DNA from 2 places in the Serratia aquatilis genome. Region 2 is predicted to be linked to the other one. Evidence: predicted binding sites of a transcription regulator. Region 2 holds the regulator's gene; the other holds the start of a gene.
The links. Region 2 encodes CRP, which controls carbon source genes, mostly activating them, when cyclic AMP is high. Its sites were predicted from a motif close to ATGTGANNNNNNTCACAT; they were not measured.

Region 1 (8,851 bases), 2.6 Mb from region 2:
CGTACGCCTTGCCAAAGAATTTTGCAGTGAGCGTACAACGCTAATATTAGCTGGTACACCATTAGCGGTATAACCTGCACGGTGTGTTTTATATTCCGTTAGTTGCTTATATTGATTCTTCTTCAGATTAGGAAGTGCCAGATCCTCGAACAACAAGTCGAGATACTCATCTTTAGAGATCTGGAATACAAATTCGTCTTGCCCTTCTCCGTTTTGGCTGGCGTTACCCTGGCCACTGCCGCCGCCTCCGCCGCCACCTTGAGGGCGTTCGACACGATCATTCTGTACGAAGTGATCGTTACCAGGATGAACACGATGACGTGTACCACCATGGCCTTGATGAAACATAGGTTCGCTGATATCGCCGGCAGGAATCGAAACCGATTCGCCACTATCCACATCGGTAACCGAACGCTTATTGATGGCTTCGGCGATCGACTGTTTGATTTGCGACTTATAACGACGCAAGAAACGCTGGCGGTTCACCATGCTCTTGTTTTTGCCATTAAGCCGTCGGTCAATAAAATACGCCATACATCCCCCAAACAACGTTGCCAACTTTCTCTACCCTGCATTTTTTTAAGCTACAGCGTCGTTGGCTTTATGTGTTTTCCCCAGCCGAATGAGTGGCTGGGGATCACACATGAATACCTAGATGCAACCCAAAATCGATTGGGTAAACAGGCCATCTATGACGTCATTTACCGCTGACATCATGAAGATTTTCTCACCCGCAGATACCATTCGCAAAGTAAGCGAACCTGTTTGCGTGTATAGCCTTTCTCCATCATACGGTCGACGAAATCATCGTGTTTTTTCTGCTCATCCGTTGAGGTTTTAGCATTAAAGGAAATGACTGGCAGTAACTCTTCGGTGTTCGAGAACATTTTCTTCTCGATAACCGTACGCAACTTCTCGTAACTGGTCCAATTCGGGTTCCGGCCACTATTATTGGCGCGTGCACGCAGGACAAAATTGACGATTTCGTTGCGGAAATCTTTCGGGTTGCTGATACCGGCTGGTTTTTCGATTTTTTCCAGTTCGGCATTCAATGACTCACGGTCAAACAACTGACCAGTGTCCGGATCTCTATACTCCTGATCCTGGATCCAGAAGTCCGCATAGGTCACATAACGGTCGAAAATGTTCTGACCATATTCAGAATACGATTCCAAGTAAGCTGTCTGAATTTCCTTACCGATAAATTCGGCATATTTCGGGATCAGATAGCCTTTCAGGTGCTCAAGGTATTTTTCAGCAATATCCTGTGGGAACTGTTCACGCTCGATCTGTTGCTCCAGCACATAGAATAAGTGTACTGGGTTGGCCGCAACTTCGGCATGATCAAAGTTGAATACCCGAGACAGGATTTTGAAGGCAAAACGAGTCGAAAGACCATTCATCCCTTCATCAACCCCAGCATAATCGCGATATTCCTGGTACGACTTGGCTTTAGGATCGGTGTCTTTCAGACTTTCGCCATCATAAACACGCATCTTTGAGTAGATGCTTGAGTTTTCGGGTTCTTTCAGCCGCGATAGCACGGTGAAACGAGCCAGGGTTTCCAACGTTCCCGGAGCGCAAGGTGCGTGAGTCAACTCGCTATGATCTAGCAGTTTATCGTAGATCTTAATTTCTTCTGAAACACGTAAGCAGTATGGCACCTTGACAATGTAAACACGGTCGAGGAATGCCTCATTGTTCTTGTTGTTTCGGAAGGTGACCCATTCCGATTCGTTTGAGTGAGCCAGGATAATACCGCTGAACGGCAGGGCAGAGATCCCCTCGGTTCCGTTATAGTTACCTTCCTGAGTGGCAGTTAGCAGAGGATGCAGCACCTTGATAGGCGCTTTGAACATCTCCACGAACTCCATTATCCCTTGGTTAGCGCGGCACAGTGCACCAGAGTAGCCATACGCATCTGGATCATTCTGCGCATGGTTTTCCAATTTACGAATGTCCACTTTACCGACCAGGGCAGAAATATCCTGGTTATTCTCATCACCGGGTTCAGTTTTAGCGATTGCAATTTGTTCTAGTATCGAAGGACGAACCTTCACAACTTTGAATTTTGTAATGTCGCCACCAAACTCGTGCAGGCGTTTTGCTGCCCACGGCGACATAATGGTGCCAAGATAGCGAGTTGGGATGTTGTATTCTTTGTCAAGAATAGTGGCATCCTCTTGCGGGTTAAACAGGCACAAAGGGTGGTCATTTACCGGGCTGCGTTCGCCGTTGGCGCTCAGAGTGTAAATAGGTACGCGTTGCATCAACGCTTTCAGACGTTCTGCCAGCGAAGATTTCCCGCCCCCTACAGGCCCCAGCAGATAGAGAATTTGTTTCTTCTCTTCCAGGCCCTGCGCTGCGTGTTTCAGGTAAGAGACTATCTGTTCGATAGCTTCTTCCATGCCGTAAAATTCCTCAAATGCCGGGTAGCGAGCGATCACGCGGTTGGAAAACAGGCGCGACATGCGTGATTCGAGCGCGGTGTCCACCATGACCGGTTCACCGATAGCCATTAGGAGACGTTCCGCCGCATTGGCATAGGCACTGCGATCTTGCCTGCAAATGGTAAGAAATTCCTGCAGTGTGAACTCTTCGTCCTTGGCAGCTTCGTAGCGCTGGCGATAGTGATCAAATATGTTCATGGCGATGCCCGTCCTTTCGTTATTAGCACAGGTTAAAAAGGAGCTGGTGTTTGTATTCTGGCTCCCGAAAGAGTGAACTCTCACTGAGTACAGCAACTCGTATGCCAACTTGGTGCGCTTATTATCGCGAGTTGCGCTTTAATTGCCACTGAGCTCAAGATCAATTCACCTTCTGATTTAAGCGTAGTTGCATACTGGAAAATTTCCTGCAAGAAAAGTGGCTTTTTTAAGTCATTTCAATGACTCAGTTACAGCAGAGACAGCCGAATGCCTTATCTGATGCGGGTTGTGGTAAAAAACGGCATTAATAATTAATTTTTTTTTCTAAGTTATTCGATCTTCATCATTTTCTTTTGTAAATATCAGGCAAGCGATCACATTTTCACATAAACTACGTGCAATATTTACACAAACTTATGGATGGAAAAACCAGTGAAAATTTATCAACTCAAAACGCTAGCGTTTATCGCTGCCGCGATGGTTTACGGGCATAGCGCTCAAGCTGGGAACTTGTCACTTGGTGCTGGTGCAGGGATTGCGGCAGAGCCTTACCGCGGTTATAAAACCAAAGTTTATCCGGTGCCGATCATTAACTACGAGAATGATAACTTTTATTTCCGTAGTCTTACCGCTGGATATTATCTGTGGAATGACCAGCAGAATAAGCTCAGCATCACTGCCTACTACCTTCCTCAGTTTTTTAAACCCGGTGATAGCGATGATGACCGCATGAGGCTTTTAGATAAGCGTCGCAGCACGCTGATGGCAGGGCTGGCGTATTCCCATAATGCAGCGTGGGGTAGTATCCGCACTGTATTATCTGGGGATATGTTGAATAACAGTAACGGCATGCTGGGTGATGTGGCATACCTTTATCGGTTTACGCCAGATAACTGGACACTTGTGCCAGGTGTCGGTGTTACGTGGACCAGTAAGAATCAGACCGAGTACTACTATGGTGTTAGTGAAAACGAGTCACAACGCAGTGGTTTGGATAGCTATAAGCCAGGTAATAGTTTGGCGACATACGTTGAACTGACGGCAAATTATAAATTCAACCCGAACTGGAATGCTTTTGTGACAGGGCGCGTTATCAGACTGTCCAACGAAGTTAAGGACAGTCCAATGGTAGATAAATCATACACAGGGCTCATGTTGACAGGTGTGAGTTACAACTTCTAGCTTGGTATGCACTGCAAGTGAGCATAGGTTGCACTAAAAAGGGGCGTTGGCGCCCCTTTTGCTATACTACAGTGCACTGCTCCCAACTGAGACTCAGCTATGCTTGCGACTACGGAATTTAGCGGCCAAACGAGCAGGCTGTTCCCCTGAAGCAACCAATGGTTTTGATATACGCCCGGTCTCAACACAAACCATGGTCTTATAGCCATTATCAGACATGTCGGCCATGCTGCCAGACAGTTCGGCACCAGGGTTCCAAGCGATCACATCACTCATGTGTTGATGGCTTATTTCGATAGTGCGTTGTAGCACTGGATCATTAATGAGGCTGCAGGCTGCTGCGTGGGTATAAATTCGGTCGGTTTGCCCGGTAAACACCAGATCACCCACTTGGCGTGATTCAGCGCCTTTGGCTACTTTATCAATAAACTGTTCACCCAAACCTGCAACTTTTACGCTGCTGATATCCCCAATCTGGAAGTAGGTATGCAGTGCTGCTGTAGCCTGATAATTCCCATGTGACTCAAGTTCAATCTCACATTCTTCACCAAGCCTGAAGCGGGCAATCAGGGTGAAATCATGCGGCCATAGTTCGCGGGTTTGCTCGTTATCTTTGAGTGTGAAAGTCAGGATCACACCGTTGTCATCTTCGCCGTGAGCCGTTAGCTGCCAAGGTTGATTACGGGCAAAGCCATGAGATGGATTGCTTACTGGGCCGAACCACGGCCAGCAGATTGGCACACCACCCCGGATTGCGACGCCTTTCTTGAATGGCGTATTGCTGCTCAACCAAATTACAGGGTTATCGCCACTTGGTTGCCAGGCTACCAAATGAGCACCTTGAAGAGTAATAGCCGCGCGTACTTTAGGATGTGATACCACGATAATCGGTAATTCGCCCAGTTCGCGCTGACTAATGAATGGGGTGATTTGTTCGGTAACGGGTAGGGTGAAGATTTTTTCGTTCATGTTATAGCCTTCTTTTCGCCGCAAAAACAAATATATCCTATGAATTTCAAATTGCAGTCAGATGGCTGAGTCATGCATCCTCCGAGCCTGCAGCAGCTAAAAATCAAGAGCTGAGAACAGATAACGATGCTGCAGTTGAAAAACAACGGGTACAAAAACAAAAAGGGCGACAATAATGTCGCCTCTTTATACTCAACTTCGCATCATGCCATTACTTGGAGATGTGAGCGATCAAGTCCAGCACTTTGTTAGAGTAACCAGTTTCGTTATCGTACCAAGAAACCAGTTTCACGAAAGTGTCGCTTAATGCGATACCTGCTTTGGCATCGAATACAGAAGTCAGTTTCTCACCGTTGAAATCGGTAGAGACAACTTCATCTTCGGTGTAGCCCAGCACGCCTTTCAGCTCGCCTTCAGAAGCGGCTTTGATGGCGGCACAAATCTCTTTGTAAGAAGCTGGTTTTGCCAGACGAGCAGTCAGGTCAACAACAGACACGTTCGGAGTAGGAACGCGGAACGCCATACCGGTCAGTTTGCCGTTCAGTTCTGGGATAACTTTACCTACAGCTTTAGCCGCACCGGTAGAAGAAGGGATGATGTTCTGAGATGCGCCGCGGCCGCCGCGCCAGTCTTTGTGAGACGGGCCATCAACGGTTTTCTGGGTAGCGGTAGTAGCGTGAACAGTAGTCATCAGCGCTTCAACGATACCGAATTTATCGTTGATAACTTTAGCCAGTGGTGCCAGGCAGTTTGTGGTACAAGAAGCGTTAGAAACGATTTCCTGGCCAGCGTAGGACTTGTGGTTCACACCCATAACAAACATTGGGGTGTCATCTTTAGATGGGCCAGTCAGAACAACTTTCTTGGCACCAGCTGCAATGTGTTTACGAGCGGTTTCGTCAGTCAGGAACAGGCCAGTTGCTTCAGCAACGATGTCAACGTTGACTTCATTCCACTTCAGGTTAGCCGGATCTCTTTCTGAGGTACAACGGATGGTTTTGCCATTAACAACCAGATGGCCGTCTTTAACTTCTACAGTACCGTTGAAACGGCCATGAGTAGAGTCATACTTCAGCATGTAAGCCATGTACTCAGCATCTAACAGATCGTTGATTGCAACGATTTCGATGTCAGAACGTTCCTGAGCAGCACGGAAAACAATGCGACCGATACGGCCAAAACCGTTGATACCTACTTTGATAGTCATATATTCCACCAGCTATTTGTTAGTGAATAAAAGGTTGGTTGTAAAATTACAAAAACCTTACCGAGCGTCAAGCGGAATCGTGTCAATTCTTGCGGCAAGTCAAACCAAAGGCTGGGTTTTGCACACGAATTGCACATTCCGTTTTCGTCCGACCTCTGTTTGATATGGAGGCAAATTGCTAAGTATAAAGTCCATACGTGCAAAATTTGTGAGGAAAGTCACACAGAATTGCGGCGTAACCTTTATGCGCTACAGTCTAGGCTAAAAATGCCTGCAGCGTTGTTAATTTTTCGTTATTATTGCTCACTGTTTTCGTTGTAATGATCTCTATTCTGGGAATAGCACAGATGGCTAAAGATATACCCCCCAACCAACCGCGCGCTGAACTGAATGAAATCCAACGCTATGTGACGCAAGAACGCGGGACTGAAGCCCCATACTCGGGAAAACTGCTGCACAACAAACGTGAAGGCGTCTACCACTGCCTGTGCTGCAATACGCCACTATTTTACTCCGACAGCAAGTATGACTCAGGCTGCGGTTGGCCAAGTTTTTATCAACCGGTATCTGATGATGCAGTTCGCTATCTCGATGATAAATCTCATAATATGCATCGAGTCGAGATTCGCTGTGGTCACTGTGATGCCCATTTGGGGCACGTGTTCCCTGATGGACCACAGCCGACTGGCGAACGCTATTGTGTCAACTCTGCTTCGCTGGCCTTTACCGACGGTGAAAGCGGTGAGAAAACTGCTGGTTAAGTAGTAATTAGATCAACAAAATCGATTCAGCTAGTTATTCTATTTTACCCATGAGTGAGGAAATGCTCTGATGGAAGTAAAAGATCTGATTGCGGCCATGACGCCGGAAATTTACCAACGGTTAGTCCAGGCAGTCGAACTGGGTAAGTGGCCGGATGGTGTTGCTTTGACTGCCGAGCAGAAGGAACACAGCCTTCAGGCAGTAATGCTTTGGCAGTCGATGAACAACACCGAAGCGCAACATATGAGTATTGGTACCGACGGGCAAATCGTAATGAAAAGCAAACAAGAGCTGAAGCAACAGTTTGTTGCGGAGCCTTTCACCAAACTTAAGCCGCAGTAAAATTGAACAGTAGGGCGATGGCCGCATCGCCCTAGAGATTTAAAATCTTGCGTGATTGCTAAAGGTTGCCCTTGAGTTTACTGCTGAATAAATTGTGACAGCGTAACAAGTTGTGCTCCTGCATGTTGCATTTCAGTCAACGCATGCTGGCTATCTAGCGGCTGCAAATTGACACCGCGGCAACCATCGATAATCACCTGAGTGTGATAGCCCAGGTTTAGGGCATCTAACACACTGTATTTAACGCAATAATCAGTTGCTAATCCCATGATGGCAAGATGCGTGATCCCTTGGAATTGAAGCCATCTGTGAAGTGCTGTTTGTGCTCTATGTCCGTTGTCAAAGAAAGCGCTGTAACTGTCGATATCAGGGTCTTCACCTTTACGAAAAACCGCTGCGATGTGCTGCCGATTGAGCTGAACATGGAGCTCAGCACCATATGTTTCTTGCACACAATGCACAGGCCACCAAACCTGTGGTAACCCTTTAAGTTGTCCTAGCGTACCGACTTCTGTGTGTGAATTTACCGCAAAACTGCGGTGATTAGCCGGATGCCAATCTTGGCTGGCAACGATGACTTCATTACGAGCACGACAAACTTCGATTGCCAGATTAGCTATGGCAATGGTGTCATCGCCCTCAGCCACGGCCAAAGCGCCCCCTGGGCAAAAATCGTTTTGTAAATCAATCAATAACAAAGCGGTTTTCATCTTCACTCCAAAATCGGTTAACCCACTGAGCTGAGTTCGCCACGTAAGTCCTGCTGCATCTGAGTACGGATTTGTTCAGGGGTAAGTTGCTGGCTCAAGAGGTAGTGCAACTTGGTTAGCGTTGCTTCCACCGTCATATCAAAACCGCTGACCACTCCAGCCTGTGCAAGTGCATTACCTGTGGCATAACCTTCCATGTTGACTCGACCCGAAATGCATTGGGTCAGGTTAACGACCACGATGCCACGCGCGGATGCATCACGCAATTCATCAATTAATTCGGCTTTTTGCGGAGCATTGCCAACACCGTACGAGCGTAGAATTAGCGCTTTTACCGGTTGAAGCAAATAGTTACGCACAACGGCACCAGAAATTCCGGGATAAATCGTAACAACGCCAATCGGCTGAGGAGTGATGTTATGTACGATCAAATCACCATTACAAACCGGAGATGAAATGCCGGCCTGACGGCGGATATGGATCCCTGCCTCTAGAAGTGGAGGCAAGTTTGGGGAGGCAAAGGCATCAAAACCATCGGCATGAGCTTTAGTGGTACGGTTGCCACGAAACAGTTTGTTGTTGAAGAACAGACTGACTTCATTTATCGGATGGTTGGCCGCCAGATATAGTGCATTCAGCAGGTTGGTTTGACCATCAGAACGCAGTTCTGCCAAAGGTATTTGTGACCCTGTCACAATAACCGGTTTATCGAGATTTTCCAGCATGAAAGAGAGTGCAGAGGCGGTAAACGCCATGGTATCCGTACCATGGAGGATGACAAATCCGTCATATCGCTCGTAATTCTGCTTAATATCATCTGCGATGTGTTGCCAATCCTCGGGTGTCATATCTGAAGAGTCGATCAGCGGCATATATTCATGAATGGTAAAGTCAGGCATTTCCTGCCTGTGGAATTCAGGCATAAGTGCCAGTTGGCATTGCAGATGGCCGGAAACCGGGATATAGCCGTGCTCAGAGCGTTGCATACCGATAGTGCCACCGGTATAAGAGACGTAAATGGATTTTTTTTG
Region 2 (8,851 bases):
CCGCGAGGCAAAACTGGTATTACCGGAAACCGACATGGGGTATTACCAGCAGCTACAGTCGGTGCTCGGCACCTTCTACCAGCAGCTGCCCCACACGCCCATCCGTTCTGATTCGGTAGCATATGGACTGAGTATGGTACTGGAGGCTGGCTATCTGACTATCGTGGCACGAGCGATGGCGACGCCGCTTTATTTGCAGCATAAGCTGGTGGCATTGCCTATCGACTGTCTGCCGCAGGCACAGTATTGCGTGCTGTACTCGCAAAAATCGCCGCTAACCATCACGGCGCGGCGCTTTCTTGATTTATTGCGCACATACTGCCAGCGTTACCGTTGGTAGGCTCAGGCAATCTCGCGGATTTCAAAGCTATGGGTGACGCTGGCGGCTTTATTCAGCATCAGCGCAACGGAGCAATATTTCTCTGCGGAAAGGTTTACCGCTCGTTCCACGATCTTATCGGTCAGCCCTTTACCCGCGACAATAAAGTGCAGGTTGATATGGGTAAACAGGCGAGGGGCTTCTTCTCGGCGTTCTGATGTCAGTTTTACTTCACAATCAACGATATCGTTACGCCCTTTTTGCAAAATTGACACCACATCGATAGCACTGCAGCCACCCACAGACATCAGTACCATTTCCATCGGACTTGGCGCTTTCTCCCCCGCGTTACCATCCATCAATACCTGGTGACCAGAAGCGGACTCACCCATAAATGTCAGCCCTTCTACCCACTTGACTCTTGCCTGCATTTTGTACTCTCCGGTTTATTTCTGAAAAACAAAGTACGCTTTCGCATAGAAACTGGCAACGGAACCTGATGCTAATCATGCTGAAGCGAGACAACACAAGACACTCGCCTCACTCTGTGCTACAAACAAAGCCGCAATAACTCTTTCCAGGTCACCGATTTCAGGGAAATGTCCAAGGAAAGGCCCCTATATTGGCATGTTAACAGAATGTAGCTTGCAGCACTCCACGCAAGTCAATATGCTAGAACATAAGCGTATTTCTATAACACGCCTCAAAACCTGTTGATAGCCACTAATAATAAACCAGGCTAGAAGCACGTTTTACAGGGAACTCTGACCCCTGTGATACAAGGCAGCGATTACAACAGAGGATAACAGCGAATGGTTCTCGGCAAACCGCAAACAGACCCGACTCTTGAATGGTTCCTGTCTCATTGCCATATCCACAAATATCCATCGAAGAGTACGCTGATTCACCAAGGTGAAAAAGCCGAAACGCTTTACTACATCGTAAAAGGTTCCGTCGCGGTGCTGATTAAGGATGAAGAAGGCAAAGAGATGATCCTGTCCTACCTTAACCAGGGGGATTTCATCGGCGAGCTCGGATTATTTGAAGAAGGCCAGGAGCGAAGCGCCTGGGTGAGAGCAAAAACAGCCTGTGAAGTGGCTGAAATTTCCTACAAGAAATTCCGCCAACTGATCCAGGTGAACCCGGATATTCTGATGCGCCTGTCCGCACAGATGGCAAACCGTCTACAAGTCACTTCAGAGAAAGTGGGTAACCTCGCCTTCCTTGACGTTACTGGCCGCATCGCACAGACCTTGCTGAATCTGGCAAAACAACCTGATGCCATGACCCACCCTGATGGTATGCAGATCAAAATTACCCGCCAGGAAATTGGCCAAATCGTCGGTTGCTCGCGTGAAACCGTCGGTCGTATTCTGAAAATGCTCGAAGACCAAAACCTGATTTCCGCTCACGGCAAAACTATTGTCGTATACGGTACACGTTAATCCTTGAAAACACGGCGCTACAAGGCGCCGTGTCTTTAGCTGCTGAATAGCAAACCATGTGGCGTCGCCTGATCTACCACCCTGAAGTCAATTACGCACTGCGACAAACACTGGTGCTTTGCCTACCCGTGGTTTTTGGATTGCTGATTAGCAACCTGCAGTTAGGGTTACTGTTCTCGCTGGTTCCCGCCTGTTGCAATATTGCTGGGCTAGATACCCCCCACAAACGCTTCTTCAAACGTCTGATCGTTGGTGGTTCGTTGTTCGCCCTCAGCAGTATTTTGCTGCAGCAGGCGCTGCTGTGGCATATTCCGTTGCCTTTACTGATGCTGGGAATGGCATTGTTACTCGGTGTCAGCGGTGAAATCAGCCCACTGCACGCGCGTCTGTTGCCCGCCGCCCTTGTCGCCGCCATCTTCTCACTCAGTATGGCGGGCAGTGTACCCATATGGCATACCCCCTTGCTGTATATCGTAGGCACGGCGTGGTACGGGTTGTTCACCTGGTTCTGGTTCAAGCTGTGGAAAGAGCAGCCGATGCGTGAATCCCTCAGCCAACTCTATATCCAGTTGGCCGACTATCTAGAAGCCAAATACTCACTGCTGACTCAGCACACCGATCCGGAAACCGCTCTACCGCCTTTATTGAAACGCCAACAACAGGTGATGGATCTGATCAGCCTGTTATACCAGCAACTCAACTTCCTGCCCCATGCCAGTAATGTCGAGCAAAAGCGTTTGCAGCGCAGATTCCAGGTCGCGCTCGATCTGCAGGAACACATTACCGTCAGCCTGCACCAGCCGGAAGAGGTACAAAAACTGGTTGAGCAAAGTCAGGCCGAAGCGATTATCCGCCGCAATGCGCAAGTTATCGCAGCGCGCCTGCGCGAAGTGGCTGGCGACATTCTTTATCATCGACGTTCCAAACGCTTTGGTATGAAGAACGAGCTGGCTGCATTGGAAAAAGTCGCCACACAACATGCTGATAAGCCGGTCGGGCAATTCTGCTATTACCACTTCAGCCGCATCGCACGCCTGCTGCGCACTCAGCGCCCACTTTATCGCCGTGACCTGATGGTCAATCAGTCGCGGTTACCGTTCTGGCCTGCGGTGGTGAGTTATCTTTCACCCAAATCCAACGCCTTGCGAAATGCGACCCGGCTGGGGGTGATACTCGCCGTCGGCAGCAGCCTGGGGATGATTTTCAATCTGCCAAAACCCTATTGGATCTTACTGACCATCATGCTGGTCAGCCAGAACGGCTACAACGCCACGCGGGTGAGGATCCAACACCGTGCGCTTGGCACGGTGGCCGGGTTAGTGATTGCAGCAGGGTTGTTACAGTTACAACTGCCGGAGACGGTGACGCTGTGTATCATGCTGGTAGTCACCCTCGTGGCTTATCTGGTTCTACGTAAAAACTACGGGCTGGCGGTGATCGGTTTCACCATTACCGCAGTCTACACGTTGCAAATTTTAGCCCTCAACGGCACTCATTTCCTGGTGCCTCGGCTGATAGATACGCTCATCGGCTGCGTGCTGGTATTTGGCGGTACAATCTGGCTGTGGCCGCAATGGCAGAGTGGGTTGCTGCGTAAAAATGCGCATCAGGCGTTGGAGCATGACCAAACGGCGTTACGCTTGTTACTAGAGGAACCGGATGCCGCCCAATTGGCCTATGCACGAATGTCGGTTAATCAAGCGCATAACACCCTGTTTACCTCTCTCAATCAGGCGATGCAGGAGCCGGGGTTCAAATCAGATTATCTGGCAGATATGCGGTTATGGATCACCCACAACCAGTTTATTGTCGAACATCTGAATGCGATGACCATTCTGGCACGCGAGCACTATATGCTGACGCCAAAGCTGGCTGAGGAATATCTGCAAAGTTGTGAGATTGCGCTACAAAGTTGCCAGCAGCGCTTGGAGTATGACGGCCCGAACACCAGTAGCAGCATCATGCAGTTGCCAGATTTGCACCCAGATATGCCAATAACCGAAATGGAGCGCCACTTGCGGCGCATACTTTCACACCTGGGCGTGATGCATACCATTTCGTCACTGGCCTGGCGCCAACGCCCACACCATGGGATTTGGTTAAAACGCAGACTACGTGACGGCTGACATATACCTGCCGATTTTCAATATAGTAGAGGCCACACCTGATATTCAGCCTCCACAGAGACACTAGGCTGTGCCCCTTAACTGGACGCGAGCGCCGCTGGCGGTCATTTGTACGCAGAGCAAGGCGTGAGCCGTGAGGTTTGGTGGACCAAATAAGCGGCGAATAACGCAGCAATGCTTACAAATGGCCCCAACCCTGCGGGTCGCGCCCCAAAAGCCCATCCTCTGCGTTGTCGGGCTTGAACAGAGGGCCACTCTACTCTGCGCCCTCCGCCTTGATAATGGGCTTTTGGGTCTGCGACGGCACCACGGACAGTTAAGGGATACAGCCTAGGCGTTAATCACATCCTGCACAGCCAACTCAAACAGAGCCATGCCTTCTTCGATATCTTCCAGCTCCACCACCAACGAAGGAGCGAAGCGGATCACGTCTGGCCCGGCATTGAGGATCATCAAGCCACGCGCGGCAGCGGCGGTCAGGAAATCACGAGCCTTACCGCGATATTCGGCTTTCAGCTCTGCGCCGATCAACAACCCCAAGCCACGAATATCACTGAAAACACCGTACTTTCTGTCTATTTTCTGCAGAGCCTGCACAAATACCCCGTGCCGATGCTCAATGCCGTTTAACACTTCCGGCGTATTGATAACATCAAGTGCCGCCTCAGCCACCGCACACGCCAGCGGGTTTCCACCATAGGTAGTGCCATGAGTACCCACCTGCATCACAGAAGCAATCTCTTCGGTAGTCAGCATCGCACTCACCGGGAAACCACCGCCTAACGCTTTTGCTGTGGTCAGAATGTCTGGCGTAACGCCTAAGTGCATATAGGTAAACAGCTTACCACTACGGCCCATACCGCTTTGTACTTCATCGAACACCAGCAGAGCCTGGTATTGGTTACACAGTTCACGCACACCTTTGAGGAACGCCATCTCCGCGACGGTGATCCCTCCTTCCCCCTGGATCGGTTCCATCACCACCGCACAAGTGTGATCGTCCATCACCGCTTTGACCGCAGCGAGATCGTTAAAGGGAACATGCACAATATCAGCGGGTTTCGGCCCAAAACCATCAGAGTATTTCGGCTGGCCACCCACTGAAACGGTAAACAGGGTACGGCCATGGAAAGCGTTATGAAACGCAATGATTTTTGTTTTGTAAGGGCTGTGACGGGTTACAGCATAATGGCGTGCCAGCTTGAATGCAGCTTCATTAGCTTCTGCCCCCGAGTTGGCAAAAAACACCCGGTCGGCAAAGGTGGCAGCGATCAGTTTGCTGGCCAAACGCAGCGCAGGCTCATTGGTGAACACATTACTGGTGTGCCACAGGGTTTCGCCTTGCTGCTTTAATGCGGCCACCAGCGCAGGATGGCAGTGCCCAAGCGCCGTCACTGCGATACCGCCAGAGAAGTCGATATACTCTCTCCCCTGCTGATCCCATACACGGCTGCCCTTGCCTTTCACCGGTACAAACTGAGCGGGTGCATAGACAGGCAGAATAACCTGATCGAAGGTGCTTCGGTTTACAGACAGTTTCTCGGACATCAGCGCTCCAGGCGAATAGACACTAAGTGAAAATATAATCACAAAATATGCATAAAAAACCAATAAAGAGCAAACCCAAATCTCTTTCAGCAGCGAAAAAATCCTAACCGACTAACTTTTAAGGAAATTATCCAGCAGTTGATGCCCTTGCTCGCTGAGGATACTTTCAGGATGGAATTGAACCCCCTCCAGTGCCAACGTTCGGTGGCGAATGCCCATGATTTCATCCTGCTCATTATCACGCAGGCTCCAGGCCGTAACCTCAAAACAGTCAGGCAAGGTGGCGGCATCGAGCACTAGTGAGTGGTAACGCGTCACTGTCAGTGGGTTATTCAGGCCGGTAAATACCCCTTGGTTGCTATGGTGGATACAGGAAGTCTTACCGTGCATCACCTGGCGTGCGCGAACGACATCGGCACCAAACGCCTGCCCTAAAGCCTGATGCCCAAGACAGACGCCGAGTATCGGCAGCTTGCCTGCAAAATGACCAATAGCCTCCAGTGAGATCCCCGCTTCGTTTGGGGTACAAGGTCCGGGTGAGATCACTAAATGCTGCGGAGCCAGCCTTTCAATATCGGCCAGTTGCAATTCATCATTGCGCTTCACCAACACCTCGGCCCCCAATTCGCAAAAATACTGGTACAGGTTGTAGGTGAAGGAGTCGTAGTTATCGATCAGCAGTAGCATGGTAAACTTATCCTACTGACCAATGGATAATTCTTGGATACAACCTGTTCTGGGTGTCGGTAGGCCATTGTTTGACTCAGCTCACATAGAGAATGGGCGTATTCTTTCATAGACCGAGGCATTGTCAAACCAGCCGCTTTTCGGGTAGCCCATTAGCCACGCAGTCCCAGCTCTTCTTTCAGCGATTTGAGATAACGGCGGCTAACTGGCACCGGTTCGCCGACAGGCATAATCATTTCTGCTGAGCCACTTTCATCAAAACGGATCTCCTTCACCAGCTCAAGGTTGACCAGGTACTGCCGATGGCAGCGCACCAGCGGTGTGCGGTTTTCCAACGTACGCAAGGTAAGTTCAGTAAAACACTCCATGCCATCATTACGGACCACATACACGCCGGTCGAGCGGGATCGGATGGCGATCACCTCATCAAAGCGCAACAGATAGATGCGGCTATGGCCGGTACAGGGGATATATTTCAGATAGCCTGCGCTCTCCTCCAACGCGGCAATATTTTGCGGCGTGCGGCTTTGACGCAAACGCTGCAGCGTTTTATTCAGCCGATTTGGTTCTGCCGGTTTCAGCAAGTAATCGAACGCATGTTCTTCAAAAGCCTGTACGGCGTACTCGTCATAAGCCGTGAGGAATACGATATACGGCATGCTGCTTGGATCAAGCATACCGACCATTTCCAGCCCGTTGATGCGCGGCATTTGAATATCCAGAAATACTACGTCTGGCCGCAGACGGTTAATCTGGCTGATGGCTTCAATCGCGTTGGCACACTCGCCCACAATAGTGATGCCTTCTTCTTCCTCAAGCAGATGGCGCAGGTTTTCACGGGCGGAAGGTTCGTCATCAACAATCAAAACGCTCAACATTATGCAACCCTCGCCAACGGCACATTAACGGTGATACAGGTAAAAACCTCGGGTTCACAAACGACCTGCACGCCGTAATCCTCGCCATAGCGCACGCGTATGCGCCTATCCACCAGGTTCATCCCCAACCCGCTACCATCCTCCTGTTTACGAAACAACCCGGCATTATCTGTGACCTGCAACAATAAATGTTCTCCTTCCAATCGAGCGCCAATATCGATACGGCCAACCCCCAGCAAATGCGAAGTTCCGTGCTTGATGGCATTTTCAACAATGGGCTGTAGCGAGAAGGCCGGTAAGCTGACCGAAAGCAACTCTTGCGGCAGCGAGACCGTAATCTCCAATCGATCGGCAAAACGCGCTTTTTCAATCTGCAGGTAAGCATTCACATGCTCAATTTCATCTGCCAGACTCACTTCATCATCTGAACGCTTAAGATTTTTGCGAAAGAAAGTGGAGAGATACTGCACCAGTTCGCAGGCCCGGTCACTGTCGCGACGGATCACGGCAACCAGCGTATTGAGTGCGTTGAACAAGAAATGGGGGTTAACCTGAGCGTGCAACAGTTTGATTTCCGACTGCGCCAGCAGCTGTTTATGGCGTTCATATTGGCCGGCCATGATTTGTGCAGACAGCAGGCTGGCGATCCCTTCCCCCAGAGTTCGGTTGATGGTGCTAAACAGCTTGGTTTTGGGTTCATACAACTTGATAGTACCAATCACTCGCTGGTTTTCTCCACGCAGCGGGATCACCAGTGTCGAACCCAATTTACAAACGGCATTGATGGAGCAACAGTAAGATAGCTCGTTACCGTCCGCGTAGACCACTTCGTTATTATCGATTGCGCGGTGAGAATGTACCGAAGAGATTGGCGTACCCGGCAAATGATGATCGTCGCCGATCCCAATGAATGCCAGCAGCTTGTCACGATCGGTGATCGCCACTGCGCCAATACCCAGTTCCTGATAAATCACCTTGGCAACCTTCATACTGTTTTCCTGGTCAAACCCCTGACGCAGAATACCTTCAGTACGTTCAGCAATCTTGAGAGCTTTGGAAGAAAACGCGCTGGTGTATTTCTCAAACATGGCCCGCCTGTCCAGCAGGATCTGCATGAACATGGCCGCCCCCACCGTATTGGCGATCAACATTGGCAACGCAATATGTTCTACCAGTTGCACCGCTTCTGGAAAGGGGCGCGCAACCACCAGGATTATCGCCATCTGCAGCACTTCTGCGGTCAACGCCACGCCCGCCACCAGCAAAGGATTAAACAGCAGATCGATACGCCCACGTCGCATGGCAATGCTGTGTACGACCCCTCCGACCAATCCTTCCGTTACCGTGGATATTGCGCAGGCCACGTCGGTCATGCCACCCAAGGTATAGCGGTGTAATCCCCCGGTCAGCCCGACCAGAAACCCGACAGAAGGCCCCCCCAACAGCCCACCCAATACGGCACCGATAGCGCGAGTGTTGGCGATAGAGTCCTGAATATGTAAGCCGAAATAGGTGCCCATAATGCAGAACACCGAAAAGATCACGTAGCAAAGCAGCTTGTGCGGTAGGCGGATAGTCACCTGCATCAGGGGAATAAACAGTGGCGTTTTACTCAACAAATAAGCAATAACAAGATAAACACTCATCTGCTGAAGCAGCAGCAAAACCTGGCTAAACTCGAACATAACAACAGTGGATCCTGAACAACGGGGGAAAATACAGTGTGCCGGATATCCGGTCTGGGTATAGGCGGGCAATTAAATCATGGGGTACAGAAGAAAACAGTGATACAGGTAAGGCTTCGCGAGGGAAATACTGCCGGCACCTTGCGGAACCGGCACATTCGCT

Region 1: msrB (peptide-methionine (R)-S-oxide reductase MsrB) is a predicted target of CRP. The motif match lies at 6,213-6,230, and genes of this name have one in related genera.

The regions. Positions count from the first base shown of each region.
Region 1 covers NZ_CP173186.1:2,423,772-2,432,622, forward strand. The annotation lists gene SAQUA_RS10885 (YeaH/YhbH family protein) at 1-534, opposite strand, end outside; gene yeaG (protein kinase YeaG) at 714-2,648, opposite strand; gene SAQUA_RS10895 (MipA/OmpV family protein) at 3,069-3,830, shown strand; gene SAQUA_RS10900 (D-hexose-6-phosphate mutarotase) at 3,924-4,799, opposite strand; gene gapA (glyceraldehyde-3-phosphate dehydrogenase) at 5,011-6,006, opposite strand; gene msrB (peptide-methionine (R)-S-oxide reductase MsrB) at 6,354-6,767, shown strand; gene SAQUA_RS10915 (YeaC family protein) at 6,838-7,110, shown strand; gene pncA (bifunctional nicotinamidase/pyrazinamidase) at 7,188-7,820, opposite strand; gene ansA (asparaginase) at 7,838-8,851, opposite strand, start outside.
Region 2 covers NZ_CP173186.1:5,000,135-5,008,985, forward strand. The annotation lists gene SAQUA_RS22810 (LysR substrate-binding domain-containing protein) at 1-340, shown strand, start outside; gene SAQUA_RS22815 (OsmC family protein) at 343-750, opposite strand; gene crp (cAMP-activated global transcriptional regulator CRP) at 1,132-1,764, shown strand; gene SAQUA_RS22825 (YccS/YhfK family putative transporter) at 1,821-3,890, shown strand; gene SAQUA_RS22830 (aspartate aminotransferase family protein) at 4,221-5,438, opposite strand; gene SAQUA_RS22835 (aminodeoxychorismate synthase component II) at 5,550-6,125, opposite strand; gene btsR (two-component system response regulator BtsR) at 6,278-7,003, opposite strand; gene SAQUA_RS22845 (LytS/YhcK type 5TM receptor domain-containing protein) at 7,003-8,688, opposite strand.